DNA from 2 places in the Vibrio rhizosphaerae genome. Region 2 is predicted to be linked to the other one. Evidence: riboswitches for the same ligand, from Rfam matches in the RefSeq annotation. Region 2 holds a riboswitch; the other holds the start of a gene.
The links. Region 2 has a riboswitch for cobalamin ahead of OCV37_RS18780 (cobalt-precorrin-8 methylmutase). Riboswitches for the same ligand answer to the same signal wherever they lie in the genome.

Region 1: linked by a shared signal. The riboswitch ahead of OCV37_RS14305 (TonB-dependent receptor domain-containing protein) and the one ahead of OCV37_RS18780 (cobalt-precorrin-8 methylmutase) in region 2 are both predicted to bind cobalamin.

The regions. Positions count from the first base shown of each region.
Region 1 is NZ_AP024903.1:3,291,017-3,297,252, reverse strand. Features, by position in the region: gene OCV37_RS14315 (hypothetical protein) at 23-220, shown strand; gene trmA (tRNA (uridine(54)-C5)-methyltransferase TrmA) at 387-1,496, opposite strand; cobalamin riboswitch at 1,660-1,882, shown strand; gene OCV37_RS14305 (TonB-dependent receptor domain-containing protein) at 1,923-3,761, shown strand; gene murI (glutamate racemase) at 3,876-4,697, shown strand; gene OCV37_RS14295 (RNA recognition motif domain-containing protein) at 4,636-5,088, opposite strand; rRNA gene OCV37_RS14290 (16S ribosomal RNA) at 5,684-6,236, shown strand, end outside.
Region 2 is NZ_AP024904.1:826,652-832,887, forward strand. Features, by position in the region: gene OCV37_RS18755 (cobalt-precorrin 5A hydrolase) at 1-655, opposite strand, end outside; gene OCV37_RS18760 (cobalt-precorrin-4 methyltransferase) at 642-1,409, opposite strand; gene OCV37_RS18765 (decarboxylating cobalt-precorrin-6B (C(15))-methyltransferase) at 1,406-1,981, opposite strand; gene OCV37_RS18770 (cobalt-precorrin-7 (C(5))-methyltransferase) at 2,026-2,643, opposite strand; gene cbiD (cobalt-precorrin-5B (C(1))-methyltransferase CbiD) at 2,640-3,776, opposite strand; gene OCV37_RS18780 (cobalt-precorrin-8 methylmutase) at 3,776-4,453, opposite strand; cobalamin riboswitch at 4,612-4,782, opposite strand; gene cobA (uroporphyrinogen-III C-methyltransferase) at 5,135-5,911, shown strand; gene OCV37_RS18790 (histidine phosphatase family protein) at 5,928-6,236, opposite strand, start outside.

The DNA.
Region 1 (6,236 bases), on a different replicon from region 2:
ATATTGGTTAGAGATGTGGCTTATGAACAGTACTCAACATAAACTTGATGAGATTTTTTTCTGGTGCAATGTGGTCATGGAGTGCCGTAAACACCAAGAAGCCTATCCGACTCAAAAGCAGGAAAGAGCCGCTTTGCTACGTTCTATCGAAGCATTACAGACAACAATCAGTCTGAATATGGAATCACTGATGATCGGTGACTCCAAAGGGCAAGCTTGAGATAATCATGAGCGGTAATCATGAGATGCAGCCGCACATCCTTGTCCAGCTATAGAACGTGACGGTCTGATCATAACTGACCGGATAGGCATTTTCTTTGGGGGTAATGACTGCTCCCGCATCGCATCCGAAAGCGATTTCTGAACAACGAATATCTCTGCAATTTTTACTCAATTCGCTCCAGCAGTACGCCCGCCTCCATATGGTGGGTATAGGGGAATTGGTCGAATAGCGCAAAACGTGTGACGTGATGTGTCTCACTCAGAACCATCAGGTTTTCTTTCAGGGTTTCCGGGTTGCAAGAAATATAAAGAATACGCGAATATTTCTGCACCATTTTGCAAGTATCGATATCCATACCGGAACGTGGCGGGTCAACAAAAATCGTTTCGCATTGGTAACTACTGAGTTCAACACCGGCATCTTTCAAACGACGGAATTCTCGTTTCCCTTCCATTGCTTGGGTAAATTCTTCTGCAGACATGCGGATGATTTGCACATTATCGATCTGGTTGGCGGCAATGTTATATTGCGCCGAATCGACGGAAGGTTTCGCGAGTTCTGTCGCCAGTACGCGATTGAAATTTTGTGCCAGCGCCAGCGAAAAATTCCCATTGCCACAGTAGAGTTCCAACAGGTCCCCCTGACTGTCCCGGGTGGAATCCACCGCCCATTCCAGCATTTTCTCGGCAATCCGCCCGTTGGGCTGCGTAAAACTATTTTCCACTTGTTGGTATGTGTAGGTTTGACCATGGACAGATAGTTTTTCGATCACGTAATCACGATCTAAGACCATCTTTATTTTTCGCGCCCGTCCGATGAGGTTCAGATTAAAACCTTGTTGGCACAGGGTGTCTTTTAAGGTTTGCGCAGCTTGCTGCCACTGTTCGTCAATCTGGCGATGGTAGAGCAGCGAGACCAGAATTTCTCCGCTGAGCGACGATAAAAAATCGACCTGAAACAGTTTGTGACGCAGAATGTCGTTGTCGCGAATCTGTTCGAGTAAAGCGGGCATCAATTGATTGATCAGTTGGCTTGCTGCCGGGAACTGATCAACGCGATATTTCTGACGGGTTTGCTGATCGAACATGATGTAATAGAGATCATTGCCTTCATGCCAGACGCGAAACTCAGCGCGCATCCGATAATGCTGTTCTGGTGATTCAAAAACGTCGAGTGCTGGCATGTGAAATTCAGAAAACATCTCAGTAAGCCGAGTGACTTTCTCTTGCAGTTGATTCTGGTAGCGTGCGGGATTTACATCAAGAGTAGCCATCGTATTACCTTTATTTTTACAGAACGAAACGCTTTACAGAGCGAACAATGAAAGAGCGCAGATTTTATTCAATTCCGTCATGATGTCCAGTCTGTTCGTGGATCCGCGGAGGATTTTCTTCATGAGTCGAGTGAATATCATCTGGACAAGCTTTATGTAGGCCAATACTATCGTGCCAGTTGGTACCCCCAAATGACAATATCTGTTTGTCAAATGGGGCGTTGAAAAGGGAATCTGGTGAAAATCCAGAACTGACGCGCAGCGGTAAATAGAAGACAAGATCTCAAGAGACACTGCATCGGATGTGGGAAGTCGAGATTTTGGCGGTTATCTCAGAGGTAATCATATTCTTAAGTCCGAAGACCTGCCAGCAACCGGGAGAGAACAGGAGCCCCGGTCAGATTAACGCGAATTCAGGATATAAAAATGAAAAAAACAGTTTTAGCGATCGCAGTGGTATCGCAGCTTTCTTGCGCCTTTTATTCTTATGCAGACAGTTTAAACGCAGACACCGACACAATGGTTGTGACTGCGAATCGGTTTGAGCAGCCGGCGAAATCGGTTCTAGCGTCTACAATCACAGTCACAAAGCAAGATATCGCCGCACTTCAGGCTCACAGTGCATTAGAGGTGCTGAGAACGTTACCTGGTGTGGAAGTCGTTTCTTCGGGAGGAAAAGCACAGGCGACCTCTATTTTTCTTCGGGGGACGGGGTCTAAACATACATTGGTGCTTCTTGACGGCGTACGAATTAATTCATCAACCAGTGGCGGATCTTCAATTGGTTTGATCCCAGCTTTTGCAATTGAAAAAATTGAAATTATCAAGGGACCTCGGGCCGCCGCCTATGGATCCGATGCCATTGGGGGCATCATCAGTATTACGACAAGTAAGGATTTTGCTTCGGAGCATCAGGCCCGTTTAGGCTATGGTTCACAGGATCATAGTTTGCTGGGATGGAAGAGTGTCGGTCAGTTGAATGACAATACTCATGGTGAAGTTATCGTATCGCAAGAGAAAAGCGATGGTTACAAAGTGTTGGCTGCCGCCCCTGATGGTGAAGAGTATGGGTATAAAGCTCAGACCTTCGTTGGCCATCTTCAGCATCAATTTGATGAACACTGGCAAGGTAAATTGACCCTTCATAAAGCAGATTATTATTCAGAATATGCTTCTGGTAAAAATATTGAACAGAAAAAGTCTGATACTGAATCTGAGCTTTTGGCCGGCTTACTTCGCTATTCTCAAGGTGATTTCTTCTCAGAGTTACAAATTTCAACGCGATATAATGAATCCGCGGATGGGTTGGCGAATGATTCTGATGCAAAACAGATCATCAGAACCCGTCAAAATGCATTAAGCTGGCTGAACAATAGCGTGTTTGCCAATATAGTTCATTTGCAGGTCGGGTTGGAGTACTCACAGGATAAAGCTGATTTACTCGGTGGTTATTCGGCGAGCTATGACGACACGGAAAAACATATGCGGTCAGTGTTTGTTACCTCGTCTACTGATATGAACGATGTAACGCTAGAAATCAGTGGCCGTTATGATAACTCCAGTACTTTTGGTCAGCATAAAACATGGAACGGCGGTATTGGTTACTGGATAACTGATGAACTGCAAATATTGGGGAACGTTGGTACGGCATATAAAGAACCAAGTTTTAATGACCTATATTGGCCGGATAGCGGTAAGCCAAATTTAAAACCGGAAGAATCGAAGTCAAGAGAGCTAGCGGTGAAAGGTTTTCATGATCTTCTGTCTTGGGAGTTATCGGTGTACCGAACAGACTTGAAGGATATGATCGATTGGAAAAATGTGGGGGGTAGTGTATTGAAGCCTTCCAATGTTGCCCGAGCTCGTATTGAGGGGCTAGAGCTGAGTGCGACGGTCGAGACTGGTCCGATTGAGCATAAATTAAGTGCTGCGTGGAAAAAAACGAAAGATGCATCCGATGGAGCCTTACTTGATAAAAGAGCTCAGAATAACTATAGCTGGGCTATGATTTATTCACAAAATCAGTGGCGCGGTACAGTCACAACTAATTATGTTGGTAACCGTGTCGACTCAAGTCAATGGTTAGGCGCTTATATTACCGTTGATACCGGTGTTTCTTATCAGTGGAATCGTCAAACATCTATAGGGATTAAAGTCGATAATCTTTTCGATGAAGACTATAAAACGGGCTATTACAGTTATGCTGACTCTTATTATAAAGGGAATGAAAGAACTGTTTTTGCTGAAGTTGGTTACCAATTCTAGTCATGCCGCCAAACCGCCTTCGGGCGGTTTGTTCTCTTTTGAAAATCATGATTGTCAAAATTGACGGGAAGCGTATCATGCGTTTTCATCTTTAGTATTTCGATGTAGTTCAACGTGTCCTCACAAGTTTCTAATATCTTAATTTTTGACTCCGGTGTCGGTGGCCTCTCGGTTTATCGCGAGATTCAGCAGTTGCTCCCTGAGCAAAACTATTTCTATTTGTTCGATAATGAAGGTTATCCGTACGGAGAGTTGCCACAGCAAAAATTACTCAACCGAGTTGAAAGCTTAGTCTCGTCGCTCGTAACAAAGATGGCGATAGATATTGTGGTAATTGCTTGCAATACCGCCAGTACAATTGTTCTGCCTAGCTTACGTAAGATATTAGATATTCCGGTTGTTGGTGTGGTTCCCGCGATTAAACCTGCCTGTAATTTGGCGCAGCGATGTGTCGGCCTTATTGCAACACCTGCAACCATTCAACGGCCTTACACTCATGAGTTAATTCGGGATTTTTCATCTGACAAAGAGATCTGTCTGCTTGGGTCAACCGCATTAGTGGATATGGCTGAACGCAAGTTACGTGGTGTACCGGTCAATCTATCTGAACTGAAAAATATTCTTCAACCGATCCAAGGGAAAATCGATGTCGCTGTACTTGGTTGTACACACTTTCCACTATTGAGAGATGAAATTCAGCAGGTATTGGGGGCGCATGTGATATTGGTCGACTCAGGGAAAGCCATTGCACGAAGGGTCGCGAGTCTGATTTCTCCGGGAATGTGCCGACATGTATCACAGACGGCCCGGATATTTGCCAGTACCTCACCATCTGATGGAGAGGCACTGACACGAGTGTTATCCGATTGGGGATTTAATCGTATTGAGAGTTTTCCGATTCAGGGTTTTTCGGATCATTCGCAACCCGAACTTTAAGCGTCCTTTCCATATAGCTGGACTCATTAAGTTTCGTAATTGCTTTCTGTGCATCAGCTTCGGGCATCACCACAAAGCCAAATCCACGTCGCTTGCCTGTGCGTTTGTCTTTCATTAAACGGACGGCAAAAACTTCACCATAATCTGAAAATAGGTTTTTTACATTCGACTCATTCGCCTTATAGGGAAGATTGCCGACATATAATGTTGTTGTCGCCATCTGTGATTCTTGTTGAGCAGACGAATTTTGTGAAGTGAGAATAAAAACAAGAGTTGCCCCTGCCAATCCAACCAGAAAAGCAACAACCGAGGGAATTGCGAGCTGAGAAAGTGCAATCACACCTAATACAGCAAATGTGGCAAGCCACAAAAAAGATTTAGTTAAATTCATATTGGAATACTACTTATCAATTAATAAGAAAGATGAATACATAAATAAAATGGAACAGATAGATGAATCTTACGTTTATGTCTGGGGTTTTTCCAACCTATTGCTGTGATAATCCTCAAAGGTTGTAACATTATTTATAACGTTTCTGATTTCTTTTTAAGCAAACGGAAAAAAAAGTAAAGAAATCACTTGCGACAAGTTATTTGTTCCCTATAATGCCGCCTCACCGACAGAGAGTGTCTGAAAACGGCAAACTCAAGGTAAAAGAAAATCCTAAAAAATGTTGGCAAATATCTGTTGACTTGATTTTCGAAAGGCGTAAGATACGCACCCCTAGCCAAGGCGACAAGCCAAGCGCTAGATGCTCTTTAACAATATAGACCAATCAATCTGTGTGGGCACTCGTCGATAAATATCCAAAAAGATTTTATCAATGAATCGAGTGACCAAATCAAGTTGGATACAGGCAACTGTCATTCAATAAGAGCACAGTCAATTCAACATTACATTATGTAATGTCACTTTTTGCTTCTGCTCTTAAAGCAGAGACAAAAAGCAGTATTCATTGAGCCGACACATCGTGTCACAAAAACTTTAATTGAAGAGTTTGATCATGGCTCAGATTGAACGCTGGCGGCAGGCCTAACACATGCAAGTCGAGCGGAAACGAGAGAAAGCTTGCTTTCTCGTCGTCGAGCGGCGGACGGGTGAGTAAAGCCTGGGAAATTGCCCTGATGTGGGGGATAACCATTGGAAACGATGGCTAATACCGCATGATGTCTACGGACCAAAGAGGGGGACCTTCGGGCCTCTCGCGTCAGGATATGCCCAGGTGGGATTAGCTAGTTGGTGGGGTAATGGCTCACCAAGGCGACGATCCCTAGCTGGTCTGAGAGGATGATCAGCCACACTGGAACTGAGACACGGTCCAGACTCCTACGGGAGGCAGCAGTGGGGAATATTGCACAATGGGCGCAAGCCTGATGCAGCCATGCCGCGTGTATGAAGAAGGCCTTCGGGTTGTAAAGTACTTTCAGCAGTGAGGAAGGATGTAGTTTTAACAGAGCTGCATTTTGACGTTAGCTGCAGAAGAAGCACCGGCTAACTCCGTGCCAGCAGCCGCGGTAATACGGAGGGTGCGAGCGTTA
Region 2 (6,236 bases):
ATACATCGATCAAGGCGGACAATTGACCCCGGCCAACCTCTTGCTCAGTCACCACGGTTAAGCCGCGAATATCAAACTGCTGAATCTCAAAGCCGAGGGTAGCTTCAAGCCACGGGTCAATATAAATTCCGACATCATGACCGCTAACCAGCAGTTGGTTGATGGTTTTGCTTGCCACCCGAAACTGCGCACAGGCCGCATTGAGCTGCTGCGCCAACACATCAAAAGCACAGGTTTGATTGACATCGGTTGCCGTCGAGATCACCGGCTGTGCGCCAATGCTTCCGGCCACCGTCCGGGCCAGTTCATTCGCGCCCCCGATATGCCCCGACAAGACACTGATGACATGTTGCCCTTGTTCATCGATCACCAACACAGCCGGGTCGGTAAATTTGTCTTTCAGGAGCGGCGCGATCATACGCACCGCGATGCCACAGGCACCGACAAAAATCAGGGCGCTGTCACAGTCAAACCGCTGTGCCACGGTCTGCTTTAGTGTGCCGTCAAAGGGCAGAAAATCGCTCTGAAGATACTTTTCAGCGCAGTAACAAGTTATCGACAGTGTCGGCAGAGCCTGACGCAGACGCCGGGCAATACGCTGTCCGCCCGGGGTCAGGCTAAACAGTGAGACGACGTGACCATTAACGGTATTCATGACTAAACGCCGCATCATAAAGTTTGGAGTAGTGGTATTCTTCTCCCAAGAAGCGGCCGACCAGAATCAGCGCTGTTTTTTGAATCCCGGCATCGTTCACCGTTTGCGCAATATCGGCCAGTGTACCTTTGAGAATCTGACAGTCAGGCCAAGTGGCTTTATATACCACCGAGACCGGTGTCTGTACCGGATACCCGCCCAGCACCAGTTGCTCAACCACCGCATCAATGCCTTTAACTGACAAGAAAATTGCCATAGATGTCTGATGACCGGCAAAGCGTATCAGCGATTCCAGTTCAGGGGTCGGCGTCCGCCCAGCCATGCGGGTTATAATAAGGCTCTGCGACACTTCCGGCACCGTGTATTCGACGCCAAGTTCCGCCGCCGCACCGAGAAAAGAAGACACCCCGGCAATACAGCAAAAACCAATCTGCTGTTTTGCAAGTTCTTCGCCCTGTTCGCGAACCGAGCCATACAAAGATAAATCACCGGTTTGCAGTCTCACCACCAGCTGATTGTGGCGAATGCCATCCACCATCAGTTGAATAATCTGTTGCAAATGTAAGGACGCACTATCATGGCATGCGGCTTCCGGTTTACAGTAGTCGAGCAACGCCGGATTAATCAGTGAACCGGCATAAATCACCACATCCGCCTGCTGCAACAAACGATAACCTTTGAGGGTCATCAGTTCAGGGTCACCGGGACCGGCCCCCACAAAGTAGACTTTACTTTTGTCCGGTATCTCGGTCATTGTTGACTCCCTTTGGTAGACTTAGTACACGAAATCACAAACGTGGGATTATTGGGTTTGAAGTAGTAACTGCTCCCCAGCGGGGTCAGCGGGGACACCATGATCTGCGTACAGTCCAGCTCCCGGATCGGGCAGTGATTGAGGTGTTCTAACGCCTGATGCAGATTGCCTTGCAGAATAAATGTCATCACCAACCGGCCTTGCTCCGTCAAATGAGCCAGTGCCCAGTCAATAATCGCCGTGAGATTCCCCCCACTGCCCCCGATAAACATCGCATCGGCCACTATCGGGAGTTCACAAGGCGCCGTAGCCTGCACCAGCGCAACCCGCCCGACATCGTGGTGCCTGAGATTTTGCTGCATAACTGCAATGGCATGGCTATGCTTTTCAATCGCGGTCACCATCAATTGAGGAAAACGCAGCGCCGCTTCAATAGCAACACTTCCGGTTCCGGCACCGACATCGACAAACCGCTGCGCCTGACCGAGTGCTAAACGATCCAACACCACAGCACGGACTTCCTGCTTGGTCATCGGTACTTTATCGGCCCTTAGAAATTGACTATCTTTCATCGTTTCCTCTTACATTCAGTCACTTTGATTCAACCTGTTTTTGTTCAGAACATGCGTTCAGGGGATTCATTGAGAACAACGAGCACATTCATGTCATAGTTCCGCTGCACCTGCGCTGCCTGCAACATCGAAATCCGCTGGTCGGCATAACCCAGATTTTCACCAATAATGAATGTCCGTTTCAGCTGGCGGACCAGCGCTTGCTGCGCGATGCGATACGGCCCGAGATATTGGTCGGTCACTAACGCAACTTTGTCGTGTGCGAACAGAAAGTCAAAATCCGGTGACTGACCATGACTGCTGGTGATGTAGAGATCGTTCATATCCATGCCGATTTCAGCAAACAGCATCTGAATCGAACTGATCCCGGGGACGACTTGCCTTTCATCGGGCGAAAAATGCTGGCAGATCCGTTTGCCGATCCCAAATAACATCGGATCCCCAGAAGCGAGCACCACGACCTGACGCGAAGCAAGTGCCGCCAGAGATTGCATCATGGCGTCGATACTGCCCGACATCGCTATCCGCTCCCCCTGAAAATCAGGGAATAGGCGCAATAATCTCGGCCAGCCGACCAACACCTCAGCCCGTGTAATCAACTGACGTGCCGCAAGCGTTAACATGTCCTCCCGCCCGGGGCCGGTGCCGACGACATAAATCATTGGTAATCCTCCAGAATGGCATCAATCGGTCGCTGCGAGCCTAAGATCTGATGGTCATAAGAAAACAGCACCACATCACACTTCAACGGATGACTGGCATAGCGCAGCATGTCTGCGATCCGCGTGCAGATCCGCTGCGCCAGCGCGGTATACACCGCCTGATAGCCATCCTGTTCAATCAATGCCAGCGCTTCTTCGGTGGTCGGACAGGCATAAACCTGTTGCAACAAAGCATTCGGTGCCCCCAGCAACGCCAGATGAGTGACCAGCGTTTCCATCCGGGCATCGGCAATATGCGAATGGGTATGAAAAACACCGGCGGCAATCTTAATCAGTTTGCCGATATGCCCGACCAGCAAAACTTGTTCAAATTCGAGACGATTGGCCTCTTGCAGCATGTAGCCGACAAAATTACTCATGGTCACGACCATTTCATGATTCAGATGCAGTTGCTGACGCACGAACCGCTCGCCATGATTGCCCGGGACCAAAATGACCCGGCGGTGTCCCTGTGCTTTTTTCTGCTCCAGCGCAATGGCTAACGAACGTTTCCAGCTCTCTTCAGACATCGGCGTCACAATCCCGGTAGTGCCGATGATCGAAATCCCGTTTTCAATCCCCAGCTTGGCATTGTAGGTTTGCCGGGCTCGCTCAATCCCTTCCGGGGCGAAAATCTCGACCGTTACGCCTTGATTCGGCCCGATGACCTCACGAACCGCCTGTTCAATGGTATGCCGCGGGGTTTTATTGATTGCCGCACTGCCGACCGGTAAACCAACCCCTTGCCGTGTCACGGTGCCGATACCTGCCCCGCCGATAATCTCAATCGCGGTTCCGGGATGGCGGCTCACCCGGGCGAAGATCAACATCCCGTGGGTGGCATCGACATCATCCCCGCCATCTTTGCGAATCGCGGCAACCGCTTCGGACTCGGCAACAGAGGCTTGTTCCACGCTCAGATGCAGAGACACACCGGAAGGTGTCACAATAGAGACTTGATGAATCAGTTGCTGACGCAGCAACATCAGCGCTGCCACTTTCGCTGCCGCGGTCGCACACGAGCCGGTGGTATAGCCCTTGCGATAAGCTTTCCCACGGTGCCAGATAAGATCCTGAAGTGCAGGTTCGGTCATCACGCCTCCTGCATGTGATACAACACCGCATTGACAATCGCGGCAGCGACATTGCTGCCGCCTTTGCGTCCGAGGGCTGTAATGAAAGGAAAATCGCTGTCGTACAGGGCTTGTTTCGATTCAGCCGCGCCGACAAAGCCTACCGGGACACCGATGGTCACAGGCCGGTTTGCACCGGCACTCTGCAGCAGCTGAAACAGTGCGGTCGGGGCATTACCGAACACAAACACCGCGTTTTCAGTTTCCGCCAATGCCTTGTCAACTGCGACCATCGAACGGGTTTTACCTTGTGCCTTGGCCGTCGCTGCCACATCCGGGTCGGCAATATAGCAACGCACCTCACAGCCAAACTGACGTAACAGGGATTTATTCATCCCGGCCAGCACCATGGTCGTGTCGGTATAAAACACACATCCGGCGGCAATCTGACCCGGTAAATCCGTCAACACCGTAGGGGAAAATTTCAGTATCTCCAGCCAGTCAAAATCGGCGGTCGTGTGAATCGCCCGGGTCATGATTTTTTTCTCAAGCGGATGATGAAAACGATAGGCCGGAAAATCGGTTTCAATGATCTGATCAATGATCTCGAAACTGGTCGCTTCAATTTGCTGCGGCTGTTGAATAAAAGGTTGCGGGGGCTGACTTGTTGTCTGACCTGAGTTGGCGTTCGCTTTCATAAACCATCAATCACTCTTAACTAAGAACCGTTGAACCCAGTCTTATTGCACCAAGACGGGTTGAACCAAGTTCGTTTTACGGGTGAATTGCGGGTATGAAGCAACTGTCTTCAAATCGACGATTTGAAGACTGCACCTTACTCGCTTCCCACCGAAGGAGTTACGGCATTGCTTCGACTCGTCTTCTGACTTAGCGTCAACCTTCCTGATCCCTTCCCGTTTACACAGTGGTTTGATCAGGTCGTCAGCATTACAGCAGCGGGGGCTGTGGAGGAATTGCACCTCACTTCCGATTTGATATCCCAATCACCGCCACATCGCATGAACCATGCGAGTCGAACACAGGCGGCAAGCCCTGACAGCCAGCACTTTCGCGCTGTATTTTCCAGGGGCTGAATATCAAATCATCATCAAAGCAATGATATTTATTCGTATGAACACACTGACAGAACAGGCTCAGATTGCATTGATAATCATCAATGTATCGTCACATAATCGCAGTAGTGCCGATTGTTCACAGATCGATTTCCCTTCGCCCAAAAATATTCATCTGTAGCCGATAAACCCCTGTCTGGATCAACGATCTTTTCTGACGGGCAGTGTTCAATAAACGAAAAGTTCAATAAACGAACGTTTAATAAGCGTAACGGTCACTCCGACCAATGAATATGAGGTAAAACGATGAAAGGCAAAGTATGGTTGGTGGGCGCCGGGCCGGGCGATCCGACATTGCTGACCGTGAAAGCACTTTACTGCATTCGTCAGGCCGAAGTGATCGTCTATGACCGTCTGGTCAGTGATGAGATTTTGCAGGAAGCGCCATCCCACTGCAAAATGGTTAATGTCGGCAAATTGCCTCATTATCATCCCATTCCTCAGGATGATATCAACGACTGCCTGATCCAGTTTGCGTTGCAGGGCCACAATGTGGTGCGTTTGAAAGGCGGCGATCCTTATGTGTTCGGTCGCGGCGGCGAAGAAGCCGAAGCACTGGCAGCATTCGATATTGCGTTTGAAGTCATTCCCGGCATCAGTTCAGCGATTGGCGGACTCGCCTATGCCGGGATTCCGGTCACGCATCGTGATTGTGCGTCGTCTTTTCATGTGGTCACCGGCCATTTGCAACAGGGCAAAGATCCGCTCGACTGGACACAGTTTTCCAGACTGGACGGGACGCTGGTGATTCTGATGGGCATGAGCCAAATCAAACACATCTGTCAACGGCTGATGGATGGCGGTAAACCGCTCAGTACCCCGGCGGCTGTGGTTCGTTATGCCAGCCGGGACAATCAGCAAGTGGTCACCGGCACTGTTGCCAATATTGCCCAGCGTGTAGAAGAAGCTCAGATCAAATCTCCCGCATTGATTGTGATTGGCGGTGTTGCGGCAAAACATGCCACGCTTTCGTTTCAGGCGACTTGTCGCCACATCAGCGAGCTGGCTGAGTTGATAGAATAAGGGGAAGCCGCCCTCTTCATACCGTTAGCGGACATGCGATGCTGTTCACGGTCAGATAGGCCTGTCCCTGATAGCGGTTGAGGGTGAGATGCGTCACACTCTGGTTCGGAATCGCCAGCCCGGTGTACCACTGCGGGTTGCGCCAGTCCAGCCCGAGTACATGCGCCAGTATGTAGCGAATCGGCCCGCCATGGGCAATGATCAAAGTATCATGCTGGCACTGTTCAAGCAGGGCTTCCCACGCTTCAGTCACTCGAGCCACGCCGTGGGCCAATGGTTCAGCCTCCGGCAAAGGGGCATGCGCCGGATCCGCCCAGAACTGTTC